Regions from separate parts of the Methylicorpusculum oleiharenae genome, predicted to be linked through region 3. Evidence: riboswitches for the same ligand, from Rfam matches in the RefSeq annotation. Region 3 holds a riboswitch; each other region holds the start of a gene.
The links. A riboswitch is a leader RNA that binds a small molecule or an ion and turns the genes downstream of it on or off. The one in region 3 is predicted to bind cyclic di-GMP.

Region 1 (8,346 bases), 3.9 Mb from region 3:
CGTAGCGGACTGATGCGCTTGCCTTCCTTCAGCGCGTTTGGGCCGTTGGCGGCAAGTCGAATAGCCGCTTCTTGTGTCGACAGTCCTGCCGCGGAGGAACCGAGCTGTGTCAACACATCCTCGACGGACAGTCTGTGCCAGGTTTGGTTTTTTTTGGGTTGTTCAGCGAGGTCTGGCGGTGGATTCATGTTATGCAACCTTCACTAAATATTTACTGCCGTTTGCGAAATTCTGACAATTTCTTCAGCAATATCCGCTGGGGAAAGGACAAAATCGATATACCCGCTGGCAATTGCACTCTCTGGCATATCAGGCTGTTTGGCTGTATCCAGTTTTTGTGCGATGGTAATGCCCCCAGCTTGTTTTATCTTGGACAGCGCCGCGGCACCATCTCCATCATAGCCAGAAACAATAATAGCGATCACTTTACCGTCCCAATTCTCTGCCAGGGAACGAAGAAATACTGTAATCACGTCCGGCCATCCTCGCGGTTTTGATATCGGCTTTAAACGAAATTCTCCGTCAAGAATATGCAAATCACGCTTTTCCGGAATGATGAACACATGGTTGGGTTGGATATCTAATTTCTCCGTGATCAGTTCCACTGGCATCTGAGTGTACTGCGGCAGAATCTCATGCAGCATGGTAGAAACGGTTCTCAAGTGATTGACAATGACGATCGCAACACCCAAATCGGACGGCAGATTCTGTAATAATTGTCTATAGGCGTCGAGGCCGCCGGCCGAACCGCCTACGCAAACGACAGGAAAATCTTTTGCCCCCGCCTTAGCTTTCATCGACCATCACCTCGATTGCTATGGGATATGTCTCCGAAAGGACGAGCTGTAAAAGCAGATTTTTTAACATTTTGTGTAACCCCTTTGTTTTCTCTGTGACTAGTATTCCGAAACTCGATTTTGTGTTTAGAATTACTGGTGCATTTTTAACAATCGCGCATTGATGGCGACTATCACCGTACTCGCCGCCATCAACACCGCGCCCAATGCAGGGGACAGCAACACACCCCAAGCATAAAGCGCACCGGCCGCCAGCGGAATGGCAACCACGTTGTAGCCAGTGGCCCAGACCAGGTTTTGAATCATCTTGCCATAGGTGGCGCGGGAAAGTTGCAGGATGGCCACAACATCCAGCGGATTGCTGCGCACCAGAATCACGTCGGCGGTTTCTACTGCCACATCCGAACCGGCACCAATGGCAATGCCGACATCGGCCTGGGCCAGTGCCGGCGCATCGTTCACACCGTCGCCAGTCATGGCTACCAAAATACCTCGGGATTGTACCTGTTTAACTTTGGCAGCTTTGTCCTGCGGCAGAACTTCGGCGAAATATTCATCCAGTCCGATCTGGTCTGACACCCATTTGGCGGTTGCTTGGTTATCGCCAGTGAGCATCATGCAGCGGATGTCTAAAGCCTTGAGGGCAGCGATAGCTGGCTTGGCCTCGGGGCGGATGATATCGGCCAGAGCTATCGCGCCTTGCAACTGTCCGTCAACCAGAACAAACACGACTGTCTTGCCCTGGGCTTGCAGTGGCTCTACCCGCTGATCGGTCATGCTGATATCTTGTTCTTGAAGATAGCCGGGACTGACCACCTTGATGTCTCTGCCCTCGACCCGGCCTTCCGCACCTTTGCCGGGGATACTTTTAAAGTTTTCGACCGGCGACTTCTGTTCCGAAGAATCAGCAATAGCCTTGGCGATAGGATGTTCTGAATTTGCATCCACGGAAGCCGCATACTTAAGTAACGTTTGTTCGTCGATGTTCTGCGCAAGCACCAGGGTGTCGGTCACGCCAAAACGGCCCTCGGTCAGCGTGCCGGTCTTATCAAAAATAATGGCCTGCAACTTCCGGGCAGCTTCGAAAGCACTGCGATTACGAATCAGCAGGCCGTTGCTTGCAGCCAGCGCGGTAGAAACGGCCACCACCAATGGTACGGCCAGGCCGAGTGCGTGCGGACAGGTAATCACCATCACCGTGACGGCACGTTCAATGGCAAAGGCAAATTCCTTGCTCATCAGAACCAGCCAGATAAAAAAGGTAATACCGCCGCTGCCAAGCGCAATGATGGTCAGCCACATCGCAGCGGTATCGGCCAGATTTTGGGTTTTGGATTTGCTTTCTTGCGCCTGTTTGACCAAGTCGATAACCTGCGACAGAAACGAATCCTTACCAGTGCCTTTGACTTCGATGGTCAATGAACCTTCACCGTTAATGGCGCCACCGATGACCTTATCGCTGGATTTTTTGCTGACGGGATTCGATTCCCCGGTTAGCATGGCCTCATTAACCGAGCTCTCGCCTTTGATGATGACACCATCGGCAGGGATTTTCTCGCCCGGCTTGATCAGCACCTTGTCATCCAGCACCAACTCGCCGAGAGGCACCTCTTTCACACTGCCATCCGGCATCAGTTTGTGGGCGTCGGAGGGCATCAATTTGGCCAGCGCCTCCAGCGCCTTTGAGGCGCCCATCACCGATTTCATCTCGATCCAGTGCCCCACCAACATGATGTCGACCAGGGTGGCCAGCTCCCAGAAGAACATCTTACCGGTCAGGCCAAATACCACTGCGCTGCTATATATATAGGCGGTGCTGATGGCGACGGCGACCAGTGTCATCATGCCGGCCTGGCGAGATTTCAGTTCCTTGAATAACCCTTTCAGGAACGGCCAGCCGCCATACCAAAACACCGCCGAGGCAAAGCCAAACAACAGGTAAAGATCGCCGGAAAAACTAATGGCATCCCGCAGTCCCACCAGCTTTTGCAGCATAGGTGACAGCAGCAAAATTGGCAGGGTCAGGGCCAGCGATATCCAGAAGCGTTTCTGGAAATCGGCCGCCATGTGCGCATGGTGATCGCCTCCTGCATGCGACATTTTAGTTTCTGGATTATCTTCAGTAACGTGATCATGATGCTGCATAGCGATCTCCTGGCTTTATTTAGGATTGCTTCCAAACCCTGATTTACCGCCCTCCACAATACTTTGAGCGGGTTTTGATACGACTTTCTGCCGGCAATAGTGATTAGGATCCAAACCCGCAGAACATTAAAGACTGAGCCGATCAGGCCAACGCAGCCTGGTTCATGATTTTAACGATAGTGTCTTCCACTTCCTGAGCCACTTCTGCCAGTTGGGGCGTGTTGAACATCGCCAGAAGCGTGGTTGGCTTCAATGTTGCCATTACCGTTTTGCCGTCCTCCTCGTAAATGGAAATCCGGCATGGCAGTGCGGTGGAGACACTCATGTTTTCATCGAGCACCTTCTTTGCTTGTTGAGGTTGGCACACCTCAAAAATCTGGCATTCGCGGGTGAACTCCACGCCTTTCTTGGTCATGGTGTCTTTTAGGTTATGAACCTGCATGACGCCAAAATGGTTCGCCTGAACGGCGGCCTGTAAGGCATTCGCAGTGTCACTCACTGATTTATTCGTCGTTAATTTGATTAGCATAGCGGTTCTCCTTTCATGGTTTACAGTTCACGTATCAGTAATGCCGCGGCCCGACTTATTTTTTGGACCGTTTGAGGATAACGACGACCAGCAGGATTGCCAGCAATACGCCAATCACCGACCAAAGCCACATTCCGCCGGCCATGGCCCTCTCTGTAACCGTCATCCTGTATTCTTCGTGAAACCTCTTTGATTGTATTGTGACCTTCTACATATTTCGCCTTTGCTTCAGTGGAAAGAAGATTAACGAGAGGCGGCTCTTGGTCAGCCATGCTCACGCTCAGCTGATTCGCATCCTTACTCTCAGTTGGCGGCGTCGTTATACGGAAACAGAGCCAGTTGCGTGCCGTTCTTGTCAAGCACGTGGTTGAAATAAGCGACGCAGTTGTCTCACTGGAGTGCCGCAGGGTCTGCACCCGATCATCAACATTCTTGCGAAAACGGGATCGGCCAACCCACGCTCGATTTGACCACTCTAATTTCCACTCAACCTGTTCCAGGCCGCGGTTTTTCAACAGCTCGTCGAACAAACGTACAGGGCACGTTTCTTCAGCTAAATGGACGCAGGAAATTTGGTCTTCTACTGAAATTGAATGCGCTCTATCGGGAACGACATCCCCTGCGCCTTTAATGCCCCTCTATTCGTAACGGGCAAATTTACAGATAGAGCAAAGCATCGATGTCATGCGATCCAGTGTTTTAGGATCATCAATTAGTTCGACATAATGACGATAAAACCCCTCCGGGTTGGTGAGAGGCATTCGCAATCTGAATGGATTGCTTTGGAATTTCTCCAAGGTAATCCGATTTTTAGACACGTCGTGTTCGGTTTCAAGTAAGTCACCCCCTGATATAGGTAAATAACTCATGGTTTTCAAAATTGTCACCGCGTTTCTGGACGCCGGCATCTGGAAACACGGCAAGACATTGGGTTTGAGTCATGGAGGATAGTCTTTTAAAGAAGTGATTTAGATGCCTTTCCGTTAGTACGGTGTCAATCGAATTATTTTCGATTCCTTTGAGGGTGTCTGTTCGATAACACACATAAAATCCGGTCTTGACCAAGCTACTTCCAGATTGAATCAGCACGCGTTGCTTCAAAACTACTAGGGCAATTAATTGATCGTCTTATCCAGGATGGCTCTCATGCAATTGCTCCACTGGGCAGCACTGGCGAGAGTGCGTACCTAACCGATGAGGAATGGAATACGGTGGCGGAGGCCTCGGTAAAACAAGTCGCGAAACGAGTACCGACAGTGGTTGGGATATCCGATCTGACTACTCAAAACGCAGTGCGCCGAGCAAAGTTTGCCGAAAAAGTGGGTGCAGACGCGGTAATGGTTTTACCTATTTCTTATTGGAAACTGACGGAACGGGAAATTTTTCAGCATTACGCTACAATCAGCGAGGCTATCGGCATTCCCGTGATGCTCTATAACAACCCGGCTACCAGCGGTCTGGATTTGTCTCCCGAGTTAATCGTGCACATCATCAAGGAGATTGATAACGTGACCATGGTTAAGGAAAGTTCTGGCGATATTCAACGCATGCATCGAATCTCCCAGCTTTCCAATGAAGAAATCCCCTTCTATAACGGTAGTAATCCCTTGGCATTGGAAGCTTTTGCCGCAGGCGCTGCCGGTTGGTGCACGGCTGCGCCCAACCTGATTCCTGCCTGGCCGTTGAAGCTGTATGAGGCGAGCCTGGCGGGTGATTTAAAGCAGGCGCGCGAAGTATTTTACAAACAGCTCCCATTGCTGCAATTTATTCTTAAGGGTGGTTTACCTACGACGATCAAAGCCGGCCTGCAATTGCGCGGATTTGACGCAGGTGTTCCGCGCAAACCGTTACTCCCACTGGATTCAGCCGGTCAAGATGAATTGGCTGCATTGATCAAACAATTAAATGGCTAAAACTTACGCCAAGGACGCTGGTCCTTGGCGAATTTTTTGAGGATACCCCAGCTGTGGATTAACAAAAGAACCGCAAACCCATCGTGATAACGAAAAAATCTGTCAGGTACATGACGGATAATGCTTAGTTGTTAAGCTCTGCTAGTTACCGCTGCTATCCTCCTATACTTTAAATACTTAATTAAATAAATAGATGGAACTCACTTTTCCAAGGGCAACCCGTTTTAATAGGAAATATCGATGTCTATTTCACACGTATTTGATACTTATGCAAAAACAGCTCAGGGTAGAATTATGCGCTTTGATGTTGTGCTGGATAAAAAAATTTCAACGAATAAGGTTAGCGATCAGTTATCTCAATTTACCTAGATGGTGCAAAGTTTTACGATCAAGAATAATTGAACAGTAGCAACTCGCTTTGTATTGTCATTAAAGTGAGTTCCTGATTTAAAGCAGTAAAAGCCATCCTTGGCTTGCCGGTTTTGAGGTTCTGATTGGCCTGTGACTTAAACAGGCTTTAAGAACCGCTGAGATAATGTCCTGCGGTCCGGCAGATGAACTGCTCATTTTGGAACGGGTGTAATTTAAGCTGTTTTTTCTTTTTTACGGCCAAATGACATCAAGCCTACCAGACCACTGCCCATCAGCCAGACGGCAGCTGGGATTGGGACAGCTGAAGTGGTTATTTCCAGTTTATAGTCAGCGACGTTTGCATTCCAGCGGCCTACGCCTGCTCCACCGATGTATACAGAATACTCTTGTCCTGCAACTGCCTTGAACGTCAAGCCATTCAAGCCATCTACAGTTGCGTCGTGGATCAAATAGGTTAACCCTTGGGTGCCAAATGGATCATTGGCATCATAGGGTTTTGGTGCGGGGTTGCCACCTGAAAGACACCCTGGGCAGTTCCACGAGCCATGGTGACTGTAATCACCAGTGTTCTTATCCATGCCAGTAAACACAGTGATACCGAAGTTTTGGATATCAAAGCCTGTTCCAGTGACTACTGAGGGTTTGAGCGTTATGAACATGGTTTCTTCGGCTTTGATCAAACCGATATCGGTTTGATGCTTCCAGCCGGTAGGTCCGTTTACTGTAGGGTTGCCGTTGCCATCTATTCCTGCATCTTGCCATGCTCCTGCGCCGGTATCAATTTCTGCATCACTGATTGACGAGCCGTATCGAGTTAGAGCGTCGGCTTTGGAGATTTCCAAAGAACTGCCTGCATGATGCAATTCGGCGGCCCAGTTCAAATGAGCTTTGCCGGAGTAGTTGAATGGCAGATTGCTGGAAATACCAGTGCCGGTGCCTACCCATCCTGTTACGTTAGGATAATTGGCATTTTGAAAGCCATATACAAAACCGTCTGTACCAGATATACGATTTGGTATTCCGTTACTATCAACGCCAGTTCGTATTTCTGTGTTGTACATCGTATGCGCAGATGCGCTTGATATTGAACCGATTGTTAAGGCTGAACCTGCAATTGCCATAGATACAGCTTTTGCTAATTTAGTTGTCATCACTTTTAGAACCCTCATGGTTTATTTGCTAATAAAAGAAGTGATGTCTGCCGGCCTCATTAAAACGCAAAGCTAAGCAGACCTCCTTTTTAAAAGGAGGCGACCCGGCTATCTTGAAGTCAATTGATTCAAGACCCATAGGCTTTCCGGCCCTGTCTCGCAACAGGTGTGGCGATCTACTGATATCATCGATTAAGTCAGTATGACTTTCATAAAGGCAATTAACGAGCCAATAATTATCAAATAAGCGGATGTGGATTTTATTTTTTTGATGAGAGAATAAGCAATTGATTATATTGAAATTAAAATAACCATTTGATAGAGAAGTGACGTTTTTAAAGCCGATTTATTGATTGAGGCTTCTGAACATTTTATTTGGGAAAAGAGAAAACTCAATAATGTGTCATATGACGCAGACACATACAAAAATTGTGGGATATGACCTGAAATTTTTCGATTTCGGTTTATTGCTAAAACCAAGTTGACGGGAAGCTACTGAATAATGCAGCTTTCTTGTAACAGAATAAGCCCTGAGATTTAACGCGTGTTGTGAGGCAAACAGAGCTAACTTTAAAACCGTTGAATCTATCACTCGCATCAATGGCGGTGATAGATTCAACCCACTATATTAAGGATTATGAACCTGTTTTCAGTTTTTCAAGTTCTGTTTTTGCCTTATCTGCATCATCAAAAGCCGTGTTAAGGGAAAGTGCTTTTTCAAATGCTTGTTTAGCGTCTTCATTACGCCCTTTTTTCAGATAGATCATACCCAGATGGTAATGAAGGTCGGGAATTCTCGCCTCTTTCGCAACGGCTTTTTCTAATGCGGCCACTGCATCATCTGTCTGATCATTCAGATAACTCAACCAGCCAAAGGTATCCAAGAATGACGGGAAATCTGAGTTTTTAAAGGTTTGCGCTAACGATAATCCCCGTTTAATATTTTCTTCACCACCTTTGTTGGCCAGTAATGCGGCTAAATTATTGGTTGCCAGCTGATGCTCAGGCTTAAGTGTGAGCACTTTTTCATACGTAGCCATTGCGGCATCGGTATTTTTGGTGATTTCATTAATCGCTGCAAATTCCATTAATAGCTGAACGCTATCGGGTAAGACGCCCAATCCTTTTTGATAAACGTTAAGTGCTTTATCGGTTTGTTCCTGTCTTAAGTAAACAGAAGCCAAATCGCGATAGCCTTGTTCAAACTTAGGATAAAGTTCTACCACTTTGGAATAAAGCTTCTCACCTTCGACAAATTTGTTTTGTTTGAGATATATTTCGCCACGCATGGACAGGAAAGCACCGTTTTCGGGTTGTTTGGCTAATATCTCATCCAGCGTTTTTTCAGCTTGTTTAATGTCTTTTTGTGCCAGGTAACTGTTAACCAATCCGCTGACAGCGTCGATAGCAAAGGGTTTGATTTCCAATACTTTTTTGAA
Region 2 (8,346 bases), 1.7 Mb from region 3:
TTCGTGGTTTTGGTTACCGGTTTTCATTAATAGACTGACTTTATGACGCTATGGCATAAAGAAGTTCTGATGCTAATCACCTTGTTGGTGCTTATAGGGATTTTAGGCGTTTTTACAGGGCACTTCATTCTTCTTTATCTAATCGCTATCAGCCTTCTGCTTTTGCGCCAGTATGTTCAGATTTATCGTTTTGAAAAATGGATCAAATTTGGTGGAGCAGAAAAATATTCGGATATCAACGGGATTTGGGCGGGTATCTATTATCATGTTTACAAGCTCAGAAAAAGTCAAAAAAAGCGTAAAAAAAAGCTGACCAAAATGATTGATCAGTTTCGTAAATCGACTGAAGCCTTGCCCGATGCGGCCGTCGTGTTAGGCTGCCATGATGAAATTGAATGGGCAAATAAATCAGCCATGAAAGTGCTTGGTTTACAAAGAGCCGATAAAGGACAGCGAATAATTAATTTATTCCGTCATCCTGATTTTCTCAGTTACTTGCAGCTGGGGAATTTTGATAATGCCATCATCATTCCCTCGCCCATAGACAGCGGTATCATTCTATCGGTTAGAGTTGTCGCCTATGGTGCCGGGTTGCGGCTATTGCTGGCTCAGGATGTTACGCAATTAAAAAAGATGGAAAGTATGCGCAAGGATTTTGTCGCAAACGTATCACACGAACTGAGAACTCCGCTGACGGTGCTTAAAGGCTATCTGGAGACATTAAAGGACATGGATGATCAGGATTCTCCATTGCTCACCAATTCGTTGCGCCAGATGCAAAGCCAAACAGAAAGAATGGAGCATTTGGTTGATGATTTACTGCTGTTGACTCGACTGGAAACGCAAAGAAAAAAAACAGTATGTGTTGATGTATGCGGGCTCTTGACAGCCATTTGCAATGAGGATGGGAATCTTAAAAGCGCGTCAGAAAGAATACAGTTGTTATTAGAGACACCGAAAGGGCTTATTGGTGTTCAAGAAGACTTACGAAGCGCATTCAGTAATCTCCTCATCAATGCATTGAAATATTCACCCGAAGAATCATTGGTAAGCGTTCGCTGGTATATGGACGGCGATGGGGTCAGACTTGATGTGACCGATCATGGCGAGGGCGTTGCTCCGTTTGAGATTCCAAGGATTACTGAGCGTTTTTATCGTGTTGATGTTAAGAGAAAGCGAAAATTAAGCGGCACCGGTTTGGGTCTGGCGATCGTAAAACATGTGTTGCTCAATCACAATGCACGGCTTGAAATAGTCAGTGAACTGGGTAAAGGCAGTTGTTTTAGCTGCATCTTTCCCGAAAGCATTATCTGTTATGAGCAGGAGTGATTTTAAAAAGTTAAATTGTTTACAGTATTTATGCGTAGCACTTAAGTACAATTTTAATAAGTTGTTTTTAAGGTAATAATGTAGCTGTAAATATAAATTAACTTAAATCCCCTCATATTTTAATCAAAATAATAAAAGTAGCTTATCAGGCTAATGTTAAAAAGTTTGTAATTGATCAAGATTTAAACGTTTGACTTTGTCTTAATAGTTGCAATAAAAACATAAGTTTACGCCTTTGATTGGTGGATTAGTTCGGTCAATTTTGAACAATTGAGTAATTTTTTTATGTTCAATCGCTTGGTATTTTATTAAGGTGTATTTAATACAAGCAAGGGATAATGCCAAATGTGAAGGATCATATTTGGATTATAGGTCATACATTTTTTAACTCAAGTGTATGACCCAATTTTAAACAAAGGGATTCTTTAGTAATCGTATAAGTCAGGCTAAACCTATCGTGAGGTAGGGACGGAAAGCCAAGAGTCTGAATAATGTTTTTCTGTTCAGACAGTCTGGTTGCACTTTTCAAAATGGGTGTAATTATGTTTCTTAAAAAATCTCTTAGTGTTTTATTTTTAATGGTGGTGACCAGTTTAGCTTCGGCGAATTCGGTGCCAACAAATTGGTTTGCTACAGATAATAGCAGTTTACTGTTTTCAAGCTCCTCAACCTCAGTCCAATTAGGCATTTTTGATGGCGTTACCGATAACTTAGTGACTACGGTAACACTTGCTCCTTATGTTCCTGCAACCCTGGATTGGGATAGTTCTTTGTTAAGTGGAGTTGCTAGTAATTTTAAAGTTGCTTCTTATTTTAACAACGTTTGGAATGCTCCTAGTTTGGTTTTGACACCATTTGGTTTAATTGACACATACGTTTTGAATTTTGGTGGTTTCGGTCCAAATTCACAATTTGTGTTAGCGCATGATATTCAGCCAGTACCATTACCTTCTGCTGTTTGGATGTTCGGCGCTGGTTTAGTAGGTCTATTATCAAGTGTTGGACGCAAAAAACGCATTTCAGCTAACGTTGTGACAGCGTAATAGTTGTATTCAGTTTAGAGGGGGGCGCTTGCGCCCCTTTTTTTTGTTTAATTTTTAGTTTTACGATTGATTTGCTGATTTTTATTTCTCAATCCAGATCGAACTCGCACGCTATTTTATCGGCTTCAAACTCACCGAAATACCCCGCATAAATATCCGCTTGTACTTGCCTCAAAAAACGCTATAGCTTATCCTCGCCTAACCAGATTTGAGTGCTGAGTTTAATGGGCGTGCTCCAAATTCAGTGCTTACTGAAAACCCGAAAATTTAAATACGTAATATGTATAGCTGAACGCCCTGTGTGTAAACTTTAGTTTGTTCCTAATCGAATGGCTTTATCATGGGTAACCATTCCGATATTTCGAGTCAGTCAATATTATGTCAACAATTAGCTATATTGACTTTTTTAACGTCTAATTTAATGAGAAAAGTCATATGAATGTTTCTTTAAAGAAAATATTTAATAATTTTCTAATAGGTATTTTTGCCGTTATCCCCATCGTTATTGTGCTGCAGATTGTCATTTTTGTGAAAGACAGGGTGGCTGATCTTTTCGGGCTGGTCTACGGTTATGCCGATAGTTATCTGTATACATCCGTGGTTTTTGCTGTCAGTTTTTTATTGTTGGTGCTAATTGGCCATAAAATAGTCAAAGAAGGTAAGTTTTGGGCTATTGCCGCTTTTGATTTCATCATTGACAGGATTCCGCTTTTAAACAGCATCTATCGCGTCACTAAAAAAGTGATCAATATGTTTTCTTCTCATGATAGAAAAGATGCGCGGGAGGTGGTGTATGTGGAATACCCAAAAGAAGGACTGTGGGTGCCTTCCTATGTGACCAACAAATTTGAAGATAGGTATATTTTGTTTATTCCTACCTCACCCAATCCCACCTCCGGTTTTACCGTTATCGTTAATAAGTCAAAAGTGATTAAATCAGAGATGAATGTAGAGCAGGCTACCAGTTTTATAGTCAGTGTCGGGGTTGATTATGACAAGATATCTGAAGTGAATAATTTATCCTGATGAATGTCTTTCATGATTGGCTTAATCAACTCAGTGTTTTTGTTTGGGGGCCTGCTACGATGGCTCTTTTGCTGGGTATGGGTGTTTACCTGACATTGGGGCTTAAAGCCTTTACCTGGCTGAACACCCCGCATGCGTTCGTTTCGCTTTGGAGAGGAAGAAAATCCGAGCAGGAAGGTGATATCACGCCTTATCAAGCCCTCATGACGGCTTTATCCGCCACCATAGGCACAGGAAACATCGCGGGTGTTGCAACCGCTATCTACATGGGTGGTCCTGGTGCAGTTTTCTGGATGTGGATGACCGCTTTGTTTGGAATGTCTACCAAGTATGCAGAGTCGTTGCTGGCCGTTAAGTATAGAGAGACCGATCATTTGGGCAAGCATGTAGGCGGTCCTATGTACTACATCAAGAATGGATTGGGAAAACGATGGTATTGGTTAGCTCCGTTATTTGCGACATTCGGTACTTTGGCTTCGTTTGGAATAGGGAATATGGTTCAGGCAAATTCAGTTGCCGGTGCGCTGTCACTTCAGTTTCACCTCTCAAATGAAGTAACAGCGGTGATGCTGACCATTCTGACCGCATTTGTGATTTTGGGAGGAATTACCCGGATTGCCGAAGTGGCCGAAAAATTAGTTCCTTTCATGGCGATTGGCTATGTTTCAGGTTCACTCCTGGTTATCGGCATCAATATTGAGTCCGTGCCAGCCGCATTTATGACGATAATACACAGCGCATTTAATCCAATGGCTGCGACAGGCGGCTTTGCCGGTGTGGGCGTATGGGCGGCAGTACGATATGGCGTAGCAAGAGGCATTTTTTCCAATGAAGCAGGGCTTGGAAGTGCGCCTATTGCCCATGCAGCAGCCAAAACGCATAACCCTGTGCAGCAAGGGACAATTGCAATGCTGGGTACTTTTATAGATACGTTGGTTATCTGTACGATGACCGCATTGGTAATTGTCATTACTGATTCATGGGATAGCGGTGAGAATGGCGCGGCCTTAACGGCACTAGCTTTCAACAGTGCATTGCCGGGCTGGGGTGGCTATATTGTTGCTTTTGGAATCGTCATTTTTGCGTTTACAACTCTTGTAGGCTGGAGTTATTACGGCGAACGATGCGCCGAATTTTTGTTTGGGATCAAGGTAATTCTGCCGTTTCGTATTCTGTGGATTTGTGCCGTTCCCTTGGGTGCGATGGGAAAATTGAGTACGATATGGTTATTAGCCGATATCATGAACGGGTTGATGGCAATCCCCAATTTAATTGCCTTAGCGCTATTAAGCCCTGTTGTTTTTCGATTGACATCGGACTATCGCATCAACAGTTGATCAGCAAAATGAAGACTTTTTTTAATACAGGGGGGTTTAAATGGTAAAAATTTTGGCGTTTTCGGGGAGTGCACGGAAAGATTCTTTTAATCAGAAATTAGTTACGTTGGCTGCGAAGGGAGCCGAAAAAGCGGGTGGGGAAGTTACCGTCGTCAATCTGGCTGATTATCCAATGCCGATTTTTGATCAGGATTTTGAAGCTGAACAAGGTATGCCTGAAACAGCCAAAGCATTTAAAAAACTTTTGATAGAACATGACGGTTTTTTAATAGCTTCGCCCGAATATAACAGTGCTTTTACACCTTTACTTAAAAATGTCCTGGATTGGGCTTCCCGAAAAGAGGGCGATGAGCAACCTTTGGCCGCTTATCGGGGTAAATGTGCAGCGATTATGTCAGCTTCGCCCGGTGCCTTAGGCGGGTTAAGAGGCTTGGTGTTTTTGAGAATGCTTTTAGCTAATATCGGAGTTGTAGTTTTACCCGGTCAATATGCTTTGACCCATGCCAGCCAAGCTTTTTCAGTTAATGATCAATTAAGCGATGAACAGATCAATACAACGGTTCTGAATTTGGGTGCAGAACTGGTTAAGTATTCATCAAAATTAAAAGCAGAATGATTTTTGGCGGTTAATCCTCACGCATAAAATCAATTCAAAGGTGTTTTAGCATTCACTTCTTATTCATGCTGTTCGGCGCAAGCTTTATCCACACTTCAAAGAGGAAGGATAAGCAAATGAACAGCATAAGCAAACTAATTCTATTGTCCGTGCTAGTAACCGTTTCCGGTTGCGCATCACGTGGAATTTATCAGAGTACCGAGTATTATCCTGTTTATCCCCATTCTGATACCCGTGTTTACAGCAGATATTATTCGGCCCGGCCTTCCTACCGAGATTACTACGCTCCTGCGCCTGTGCGGATAATTGAACGCAGAACTCCGGTAACTGTAATTAACAAAAGGGTTGATGTCATTAGGCCAGTGCCAAAATGGCAAGGTCAGCGAGATAGACATGATAGCGGGTACGATCGGAGAAGGGATGGCTTTGATCACTCTAGAAAAGGAGATGGCAATGATCGTCGTAGAGTCGATGCTCGAAATGATAGACGAGAATGGTCACGAAGTGATCAAGTCATGCCGCAAGAGAGCAATCGCCGCGAAAGGCCTTCATACAATCGACGTGAGGGGAGAGTAGAAAGTGCAGAAAGAAGCGGACGTCAAACGATTGCTCGCAATACCCAATTGAATCAGAGCGAACCAAGACAGAAAGAAAGGAGAATGGAGAGACAAGAAAGAGAAGGACGAAATGAAAGAGGCGGTAGGCGTGAATAGGTTGGTGTGGCTTGAGGCCGGAGCAAGAAACTTCCGGCCTCGTTTCAATGGCTGGATTATAAAGTAATCAACGCATCACCCACCGCTACGGCGGCGCCATCTTTGACATTTAATCCAGTCACAGTGCCGCTGTTTTTAACACGAACTTCGGTTTCCATTTTCATGGCTTCCATGATTACAACAACATCGCCTTCTTTAACCACACTACCCACGCCCACATTAATTTTCAAAATGTTACCCGCCATCGGCGCACGGACGATTTCGCCCGTCGAAATTGCGGCTGGCGCCACAACTGTTTGCTGTGTTTCGGCGGGCTGTTGAATCACAAGTCCAGCTCCGCCGGGAGCTACAACAACATTGTAATTACGTCCGTCAACATTGACAGAGTAACTTTCGGTTGCATTGGGCTGACTGGCCGATACTGGTTTAGGTGACGCTTTGCTGGGCGCCGGCTCAAAAGCATCGGGTTTGCCCCGATTGGCAATAAACTTCCAGCCGATTTGAGCAAACATGCCGTTAATTAAAGCATCTTCTTCAATGTTATCAGCCAGTTTGACCTGTTCAGCCTGGGCTTTGGCCTTAACTTCAGCAATTAATTTATCCATTTCCGGCGCCAATAAATCAGCAGGCCGACACGTTATAGGTATGGCTCCCTCAAGCACACGATCTTGCAGCACTTTGTTGACAGGTGCTGGGGGGGCGCCATATTCACCTTTTAAAACACCGGCTGATTCTTTGGTGATAGTTTTATACCGTTCCCCTGTTAAGATATTAATAACAGCCTGACTGCCCACAATCTGTGAAGTGGGCGTTACAAGAGGCAGAAAACCAAGGTCTTCTCTAACACGCGGAATTTCGGCAAGAACCTCGTCAAAGCGTTCCGCAGCACCTTGCTCTTTAAGCTGGCTTTCCATGTTAGTGAGCATGCCTCCTGGAACCTGACTGACCAGAATGCGGCTGTCTACGCCTTTGAGGTTACCTTCAAATTGCGCATATTTTTTGCGGATGTCACGGAAATAGGCAGCAATATCTTCCAGTGGTTTGATGGGGAGGCCGGTATCTCGCGGTTGACCGGACAGGGCGGCGACTATTGTTTCTGTTGGACTGTGACCGTACGTCATGCTCATCGATGAAATAGCGGTGTCGACATTATCCACTCCCGCTTCGGCCGCTTTTAGCAGGGTTGCAACACTGAGTCCGGTCGTGGCATGGCAATGCAAGTGGACAGGAATAGACAGGTTTTTTTTCAGTTGGCTGACTAAGTCGTAAGCATCATAAGGTGTTAGGAGTCCAGCCATGTCTTTGATGCAGACCGAATGGGCCCCCATATCTTCTATTTGTTTGCCTTGCGTAACCCACATAGCTTGTGTGTGAACTGGGCTGACGGTATAGGAAATAGTGCCTTGTGCGTGTGCATCAGTTGTAAGAACAGCTTTGATAGCTTGCTTGATATTCCTCATGTCGTTCATTGCATCAAAGATACGGAATACATCAATACCATTGACTGCGCAACGTTCTACGAACTTATCAACAACGTCATCGGCATAATGCCGGTAACCGAGTAAATTTTGACCTCTTAACAGCATTTGCTGTGGTGTGCGGGGCATAGCCGCTTTCAGTAAACGAAGGCGCTCCCAGGGGTCCTCACCCAAATAACGTATGCAGGCATCAAAGGTCGCGCCCCCCCAGGTTTCCAATGACCAGAAACCAATCTGATCAAGTTTGGCGCAAATAGGCAGCATATCTTCAATGCGCAGACGAGTCGCCAGAAGCGATTGGTGTGCGTCTCTCAGAACAACTTCGGTTATGCCTAAGGATTGAGTATTATGATCATTCATACTTTTTTCTCTGAGAATGGAGATTTGCTCGATTGAGCTATCAATGTGTGCCGCTAAGATAAAGCTTTAGAAGCCTGCCAAACACTCACTTACTGTTGTGAGTGCTGTTTTTTATAGTGATGAACAGCAGCCGAAATTGCTGCTATCACGCCCGAGTCAATAGATTTTTTTTTGGCTGCAAGGCTTGGAATTGGTGGAGGGACGGCCAGTGGTTCTGGGAAAAAACGGGTAATAAGTGAAGACATTACGCTGATTGCGACCACCAGTAACGCTAAGAACAAGAATACAATGCCCATGCCTATCAGCATTAGTTCAACGCCGCTCTCTAACATTTCGTTCATAACTGATGACCAAAGTAAAAAAATTATCCAATGTAGAAATTGTATCATAAAGGCTTACAGGCGTTTTGAGCTGTTTTTCCATGCTATATCGATAGATTGATGC
Region 3 (8,346 bases):
GTCAATGATAGTTTCAATTTGTTCTGCCATCTGGTGACTGTTCCAACCATGATGTTTGGAAGGCCCGCCGATCAGAAAAAGCCCTTTGTTTTTGTCGTGGGTTTGACAGGGTTTGATTTTATTGATGGCGCCCAGTGTAGATATCACGTTATTTTGCTGGAAATGCCCGTCATGCTGAGGTATCAAGGCCATATCAAAAAGACTTAACGGAAGCGAGGGCTTCATTAAAACGATCGATTTCCCGCCAAAAAGAAAGCGCCCTATCAGCAGTAATAGATGAGTATTATGTCCAGCAGCTATTATCAAGTCCGGTTTTTTGATCCGGACATCTTTGTACATTGTCACAATCGTTTTAAAGCGTGCCGATAAAGTAAGGCTGGCCTCGTACCTATGGACCTCAATCGGCATTAATTCTGCCAAGGCGTTGGTCAAGCCTTCCAACTGATTTCTATGGCCGGGTTTGTTATCGGTTATCAGCCATAGTTGCAGCGGTTGGGAAGGACTCATAATTTGGGTCATTTACACAAAGGTTAAGGCATTTACGGCCGCCCAGATTAGCATGGGCTAACGCCTTATTCAATGTGATCAACATACGGATTATGCTCACAGAACTAATCAAGGGGCTTGAGAAATAATATTATCTTCTGCTTGATACTTATATCTCCCCCAAATCCCTAAAAATAGGTGGAATGGATCGTCTCAGAACTCACTGGATTTGGGAAGTTCAGATTTTGGCGTTGATTCAGAAATGGTGATCGTGCCTTTGTGTAAAAAGGTATTATCCTTCTTCGGCTCAACAGATGCGCTTTCGATAATAATCCGGCATGCGGATGCGCCGATCAACCTGTCGTTAGATAATAAAACGCGTTTCAAATGCCCACCCACCTTCAGTAATTTGGATTGATTCCAATAAGTATTTTCCGGATATCCCTCAGCGGATAAAGACTGTAACCCCCAGTTGAATAAATACTGGGTTGAATCGGTAGTTTTTTGCTCCTGATAAAAGTTTTTTATTGATGAGTTTTGAAAAGAAATTAAACCGTTATTCAATCCCGATGCGTTCAGATGACTTTCAATAACTACTAGATTTGATTCCTTATTTAGGGTGAATTCACCAGAATATCCGGATATTAACGTTTCTTTCAGTTTACCGTTGTTCTGCTGTTTTATATTAATGGTTTGTCCACGGAAATCGTCCTGGGGATTGAGGCTGGCATTGAGCGCAAGAGGTTCAGTGTTCTCGGGAGAAAAAAGCTTGATGTTATTAGATTGTGGACTTTTAACTGATCCGTTGGCGGAAACCTCAATAGAGTAAACCCCAGCAGTTGACGGGCAACTGTTGACATGAATAACCGACTCTGCAATGTGCATGATACTTTCAATTAGTGCAATACCTGATATATCAGAAGCGCTCAGGTCAATGATTGTTAGAGGCAGAGGGCCGTTATCAAACATGCTGGGAGCTTGAGGAGCCGTTTGTGGCTCTCCGTTTGCGTGAGTCATCACTGCAAAGCTCAAGATAACTGAGCCCAACTTGACAGATGAGTTTTTCATAAATTTAACCTTTTGATTTTCTATCAAGAGTTGTTTTGGAAGTCGAGAAGTATGAGTCTTAAAAAATCAGGGCGCTGTTTGAGGCAAATAAATTAGCCCCAAACAACGAAATCCAATGATCGGGAAGTTATTTCAAGCCGAAAACGAGTAAGGGTGACCGCTTTTATACTCTTCAGCAATCAGAGGACGCATGTCGAGCTTTAAAATCTGACAAAGTAGCATTATTTATTGTAGAGCTGGTAAGTCAACTTCATTAAATGGAAATTCATCAAACGCAGAAACTTGTGCGCTAGGATTAACCGATTCAATTTTTAAACTACCTTCTTGCCAAAAATAATTAATATTGTTGTAGCCGTTCGTGTCTAGGGTGATTCGGCAGGGGGAAGTCTGAATCAGGCTATCCCTGACAAAAACAGTGCGTGCAATATTACCGTCATCACGGCGCGATTTTGATCGCTGCCAATATTTATTCACTGGATAACCCAGTTTAGATGTCATATTGAGGCCCCAATCAGAGATGTTGTAAAAGTCCCTGTCAGATTCACTTAAAGAGTCCCGATAAAGGCTTTTGACGGTATGGGTTGAATAGCTGTCAAGTTCAGCATTTATACTCTCTACCTCCAGTTTGCTGTTCGATGTCATCAGGTTACTTGAGTCGTTATAAGTAACCTGGGCAGTGTAGTCATTGACCTGCATGTCTTCCAGAGTGCCGGGAGAGAGCTGATAAAGCAAAATAGTTACACCGCGTCCAGTCACGGGTTCGCTTGGAATTGCAAAAAGACGGTATGAACCACCGGATGAGGTGAGCAGGACTGTATTGTTTTGCCGACGTCCACGGACACGGCCATCAGAAAAGATGTTAACTTTGTATTCGCCTATTGCATCGCTACAACTGCTTGCATGAATCCTGGCTTCAGCCACATCCATGATGCCATCATACAAAGCGAAAGCAGATCTCTCCGGATCACTCAAGTCGGTGTTCGTAATCAGGGTAGAGTTGGGTTCTATAGCATAAATATCGGTAATTGCAGGTGGATTAAGACTCTCAGCATTCACAATGCTTGAACAGCTTATAATCACCGCCGAGGTTAACAAAATTATGTTGTGGTTCATTAAAAACTCCTCAAGAATTCAAAATAGTTATTGATCCAACGAAATTACGCTGTAAAAAATCCCTTATAACGCGATAGAGATGTTTTATTGGTTACTTAAAACCCTGCAGATGTCTGCGACCAGAGAATAAAATCTAAGCACCTCAGTAATGCGCGTTCACTCTAAAAAAAGGACAGCACCTTTCCTAAAAATCAAATTCATAAGCAGGAGACGGAGGTTCGGTGCTGATAGTCAATGTTCCTGATTGCCAGAAAAAATCTATGTTATTAAAGTCTGATGTGTCGATAACAATTCGGCAGGCATTGGGTCCGACAAGCCTTTCTTTCACAATTACAGTTCTTCCTAAAACGCCGTCGTTACGAAGAGACTTTGAGCGTTGCCAGTATTTTTGAATGGGGTAGCCTAAATTGGATAATGATTTTAGGCCCCAGTCAAAAATGTAAGGGAGACCTGAGACGCTATCGATAGACCGATAAAAATTTTTGAGATCCCGGCTTTGATAAGCTGTAAAGCGTCCATTAATTCCCTGAACGTTAGTGACACTGTCTATGTTGAGTGTCGTGGTATTTGCATCGTAAGTCGCATTGGAATAGTAACCATTCACTTTGGTACGGTTTAAAGAGCCCGGTTCTGTCTGCTTGACTGTGATTGCCTGGCCTCTAAATTGAACCAGTGGATTAATGGTCGCGTACAAGGTAAAAGTTGACGCTGGCGAATCCACGGTTACAAAATTGTAATCTGGGTTATTCACCGTGCCGTCGGTGAATATGAATAATTCGTAAGTCCCTGCCAATGAAGAACAGCTCATGGCGGCAATGACTGCTTCAGTTTGATGCATCACTCCGGCTAAAAGCGCGTAAGCCGCTCTTTCTGGGCCGAATAAACCTGTTTTAGCAACGGGGGGTGATGTAGGTCCGGCTGCATAAATGTCGGGGGGGGGCATGGGATTAGCGGTGGATGATGCCGTCGCAATGGACGCTAAACCTGACAACATTACTGCTGCTATGAGTTTGTAGTTCATTGCTGCTCTTCCTCGAAAGTCTATCGTTTTAGGTAGGTATTTAACTAGTTTTTGATGTTCAAAATGATTAAAAATTTAAACAAATTTAAGTGATAAGGCGAGGTCCCTGGCATGGGCTGCTTTATTAAAATCACTTAAATACTAGTAGCTGTAATGGGCTGCTAACGCATGGCATTAGCAGCCGCTTGGCAACTTGTTTGTCTAAAATTTATGAATTCCGTATGGAGGCTTTCAGCTCCCGGATCATCGAAAATTAGCTAATGCAAGTTTTTTATAATATAACAATCTATTAACCATTAATTGAATGGATGCTCTTCAAATGCTGCTACTGGTGCAGATGGAGCAACAGACTCAATTTTCAGGCTACCATTTTGCCAGAAGTAATCTCTGTTGTTTGATCCAACTGTATCGATAGTGATACGGCAGGAGTTTGCACCCACTAAGCGGTCTTTCACAAATACGGTACGGCCAATATCGCCATTGTCACGGCGAGATTTAGACCGTTGCCAGTATTTGTTAACTGGGTAACCCAATTTTGAAATGGACTGCAGGCCCCAATCAAAGATGGTGTAGTAGTCGTTGCTACTTTTGTTAAGCGCACCACGATAGAAGTCTTTAATGACACGACCTGAATATGAATCAGGTCTGCCGTTGATACCCACAACGTCTACACGGCTGTCAGAAACCATCATGTTATTGACGCTGTTGTAAACCACGTCAGCATGATAAAGGCTCACACCTGTTCCATTCAAATTGCCATTGCCTACTTGATCGACTACCACTTTTTGCCCGCGACCGGCAACAAAAGCGTCTAATTCGGCGTCAAGTTCGAATGTGCTTCCGCCTGAGACGACTTCAACGGAGTTGTCTTTAGACGCATTATTGGTGGTGTAACCATTGGCAAAAATGCTTACATCGGCAGTCAGGCTGGAGCAACCTTGTGCGTGAATTCTAGCTTCTGCGACTTGCATTACACCTTCATAAAGAGCGTAAGCCGCTCTTTCAGCAGCACTCAAATCTGTGGTGGCAACGATGGGTGACTGAGGTCCGTTGCTGTAAATGTCATTAATTAATGGTGGGTTGGCTGCGTTTGCCATTGATGAAATTCCGATCATTACGGCTGACGCTACGATTGTTAATTTTGTGTTCATAAAAAACTCCTTAACTCTTATAAGAGAATAATAGGGTGTCATGTTGACCAATTGAGTCAGCGGGGACATGACAGCCCCGCTGACCAAGAGAGCATATTGCTCAATTCTTTGTTGATAACAGTTTTAAAGGTTTTTTCTGGCCTGACTTATCATCTTGGAAATAAGTAGCGGGCTGGTTTGACTCAATCGTGCTTATCAGGCCGTTTTTTTACGCCAGGTCGATAATAAACCTATGAGTGCTGAGCCCATTAACCACACCGTGCCTGGCAGAGGAACTTGAGAAGGTGGATCAATTGGTCCAGTTGATCCGGACCGTTTTACGCCTTCTACTTTCATGATGAAAGGTCCTTCATCTCCAAATTGAGCGCCTTCGCCCCTGTCAAATGCCCAGTATCCTGATCCGCCATCGTAAGACCATTCGGTTAGAGACGCCTCTGGAGTGGCTGAGAGATAAACCCAATACCAGCTGTTCTTCTGAAATACTGCTGGAGTGTTAGTATCTTGTTCGGGCGCACTAAATACAGCAAACTTGGCAGTTGTGTTGAACGAGCTGGGATTAATCATGCTGATTAATGAACTGCCGGGTGCTGAAGGAGCATCTGTTTGATTGGCTGAATCCGAATAGACTTCTAGTGTAATCCCTGCTGTGGGGCCGAATAATGTTCCGGAACGAAGCAATAAAGTTATATCGCTTACATCACAGCCAAAGGGACAAGCTGATTCGGTTACGCGAAATGCACTTGCCATCCAGCCCGGAGGGACGCCTTGACTGCCAAATTCTTCTAAATTGGTATTGTTATATAAAACATTTGCCGAGGCTGATCCGGCTAAAAGGCCTAAGGCGACAATAGAGCTAAATTTTTTAAATGGTATTTTCGTTTCGAACATAATAAATTACCCCTAAGTGAAATAATTTAAGTGCAACCCGACTGTCTGCTTGTCTGCAGATTCTTGGCTTTCCGTCCCCGGCTCACGGCGGGTTAGGCTTTTACTTAAAGGAACTAAAAAATATCCTTGTTGTCTCGATCTGTGTCTTAAGTAACTGAGTTAAATACTCTCAAACCTCTTGAAATCAAGACATGATCCTGTGTCTGGTAAACTCAGTTTTCGCGCTTGTTTTTAACTCAAAAAATAGTGATCTCAATGCAGTGGTTACCACTTTTCGAATTACAGATAAACATTTCTCCCTTCTTTTTGACTGATGTTAGCGATGTCTGTATTGATAACTGAGCTGAAAAATTGTTAGTAATTTTTCATTTCATTCAAAAGAGATAAATCCGACTTTTTATCGATCTATAAGTCATGTCTGAATAGAAATGATGCACTAACGTTCTACCCCCTGCGTATTATTCAGCCCCCTCTTTCGTTTAAAGTTTCCTTGAAATCCCCTCAAATTTCCATAAAACCAATATCAAAATAAGCTCAAATAACATCGATGATTTCTTGCGAGATGTTTAATATTATGATGTGCGGGGCGGTGACGAGCTTTTTGTTCGGAAAGAAAGGGTAAGCAGCAAGAATGAATGGCAACTGATTGGTTTTTGGATGCTTAGATGTTACGTAAATAATCTTTGCAATCTAAATTCATTGGTATTGTTCGGCTATGAAAGAAAAATCGATGTCTATCCCAAGAAAACACTGCAGGTTCCTGTCTGCATTTTTTGCGAATGAGAAGTTCGACCTATCAGGATTGATTGCCGGTTTATTCTCCAATTGCCGAGCGTTGTAATTTCATTGCCAAATTCCGAAATGACTTTCACACTAACCAATAACGGATTTAATATTTTCTATCGTTTATAATTTGCCAAATTCACAGTTCTGGTAGTCAACATGGATTATTCAACCGCAAAGCTAGCTCCGGAATATCACAGTTTTTTAAGTCACTTGCAGTACCTGGAAAAATTGACCGATGCCGAGTTAAAAAAAGTGGATCGGGTCATGCAGTCTACGGTCGTGGAAACCTTACCGCATTTGCTGATCAAGTTGGGCATTTGTTCCGAATTCGATATTGCTGAGGCGTTTATTGCGACACACCCGATGGAAAAAGTCCGCGGGGAAGACTATCCGCTTGAAACGCCTTTGCCCGATAATGTGTCGCTTCGGTTTCTCAAGCAATACCATGTCATCGGTTTAAGCAAGGACGATGAGCAGATTCAGGTCGCCGTTATGGATCCTGAAAATCATTTTGTGCTTGATGCTTTGCAACTGGCGACTGGAAAAAATATTGCTGCCAAAATCGGGCTGATGTCTGAGATTGATGCTGCATTGGAAATGCAATACGGTGAAGGAAAGTCCCAGATGGACAAACTCGTCTCGAATCTTGAGTCGGATGAGATAGGAGAGGAAGATCTTGAGCATTTGAAGGACATGGCCAGCGAGGCGCCGGTTATTAAAATGGTCAATCTGATCATGCAACGGGCGATTGAAAACCGGGCGTCTGATATTCATATCGAACCATTCGAACAACGCCTGAAAGTACGCTTGCGTATTGACGGTGTTCTGCAAAATATCGATGCGCCACCTGTTACCTCAACCGCTGCCGTGTTATCCAGAATTAAAATCATGGCCAAGTTGAATATCGCCGAACGACGCTTGCCTCAGGACGGGCGTATTAAACTGCAAATGCTGGGTAAAGAACTGGACCTGCGTGTTTCGACGATTCCGACTTTATACGGCGAGAGTGTCGTTATCCGCTTATTGGACAAGGAAGCGACTGTTCTTGATTTTACTGCCCTTGGCTTTGTGGGTAAGCATTATCAAAAGTTTCTGGACGTATTGGCCCAGCCGCATGGCATTATCCTGATTACCGGCCCTACCGGCAGCGGTAAATCGACGACCTTGTATACGGCGCTCAAACAACTCAATACAGCAGAACGTAAAATCATCACGGTCGAAGATCCGGTTGAGTATCAATTGGAAGGCATAAATCAGATTCAAGCCAAACCTCAAATTGGGCTTAATTTCGCCACAGCCCTTCGATCCATTGTGCGGCAAGACCCGGATGTCATTATGATCGGTGAAATGCGTGATATCGAAACCGCCAGAATAGCCGTTCAATCGGCGTTGACCGGGCATTTGGTGTTATCGACGCTGCATACCAACGATGCGGCCGGCGGCGTTACGCGGTTGCTCGATATGGGGATGGAAGAATATTTGCTTAGCTCGACGGTTAACGGCATTTTGGCTCAGCGCCTGGTCAGAAAATTATGCCCTCACTGCAAGGAAAGTTATACCGTTGAGCCCAGTGTGGCTGAAGAATTGAAGTTGCGAAAATTTCAACCGGAAGGTGAATTGAAATTTTATAAAGCCGTCGGGTGTAATGCCTGCAATGGCCTGGGGTACCGCGGGCGAATGGCGATAATTGAGTTTCTGGTCATGAGCGATGCGTTGCGCAGATTAATCATGACCCATGCGGAGGCCGGTGAGATTCATCGGCTTGCCATCGAAGAAGGTATGCATACCATGTATGATGATGGTTTGGTGAAGGCCTTGCAAGGCTCGACCACG

Region 1: another riboswitch for cyclic di-GMP. It lies ahead of GO003_RS19315 (VPLPA-CTERM sorting domain-containing protein); the one in region 3 lies ahead of GO003_RS01870 (hypothetical protein).
Region 2: another riboswitch for cyclic di-GMP. It lies ahead of GO003_RS09655 (hypothetical protein); the one in region 3 lies ahead of GO003_RS01870 (hypothetical protein).

What each region holds. Positions count from the first base shown of each region.
Region 1 covers NZ_WUTY02000001.1:4,316,125-4,324,470, reverse strand. Annotated here, with positions in the region: gene GO003_RS19355 (HAD-IC family P-type ATPase) at 1-188, opposite strand, end outside; gene GO003_RS19350 (chemotaxis protein CheB) at 204-797, opposite strand; gene GO003_RS19345 (copper-translocating P-type ATPase) at 930-2,942, opposite strand; gene GO003_RS19340 (DUF302 domain-containing protein) at 3,085-3,471, opposite strand; gene GO003_RS19335 (hypothetical protein) at 3,492-3,743, opposite strand; gene GO003_RS19330 (hypothetical protein) at 4,110-4,340, opposite strand; gene GO003_RS19325 (dihydrodipicolinate synthase family protein) at 4,548-5,384, shown strand; gene GO003_RS19320 (DUF2024 family protein) at 5,625-5,753, shown strand; gene GO003_RS19315 (VPLPA-CTERM sorting domain-containing protein) at 5,969-6,907, opposite strand; cyclic di-GMP riboswitch class I at 7,003-7,090, opposite strand; gene GO003_RS19310 (tetratricopeptide repeat protein) at 7,543-8,346, opposite strand, start outside.
Region 2 covers NZ_WUTY02000001.1:2,104,072-2,112,417, forward strand. Annotated here, with positions in the region: gene phoB (phosphate regulon transcriptional regulator PhoB) at 1-38, shown strand, start outside; gene phoR (phosphate regulon sensor histidine kinase PhoR) at 43-1,329, shown strand; cyclic di-GMP riboswitch class I at 1,765-1,853, shown strand; gene GO003_RS09655 (hypothetical protein) at 1,821-2,372, shown strand; gene GO003_RS09660 (DUF502 domain-containing protein) at 2,808-3,398, shown strand; gene GO003_RS09665 (alanine/glycine:cation symporter family protein) at 3,398-4,735, shown strand; gene GO003_RS09670 (NADPH-dependent FMN reductase) at 4,776-5,351, shown strand; gene GO003_RS09675 (hypothetical protein) at 5,772-5,927, shown strand; gene oadA (sodium-extruding oxaloacetate decarboxylase subunit alpha) at 6,121-7,902, opposite strand; gene GO003_RS09685 (OadG family protein) at 7,992-8,243, opposite strand.
Region 3 covers NZ_WUTY02000001.1:388,256-396,601, reverse strand. Annotated here, with positions in the region: gene GO003_RS01895 (mitochondrial fission ELM1 family protein) at 1-507, opposite strand, end outside; gene GO003_RS01890 (hypothetical protein) at 700-1,554, opposite strand; gene GO003_RS01885 (hypothetical protein) at 1,780-2,667, opposite strand; gene GO003_RS01880 (hypothetical protein) at 2,852-3,688, opposite strand; gene GO003_RS01875 (hypothetical protein) at 3,985-4,839, opposite strand; gene GO003_RS01870 (hypothetical protein) at 5,035-5,727, opposite strand; cyclic di-GMP riboswitch class I at 5,756-5,835, opposite strand; gene gspE (type II secretion system ATPase GspE) at 6,670-8,346, shown strand, end outside.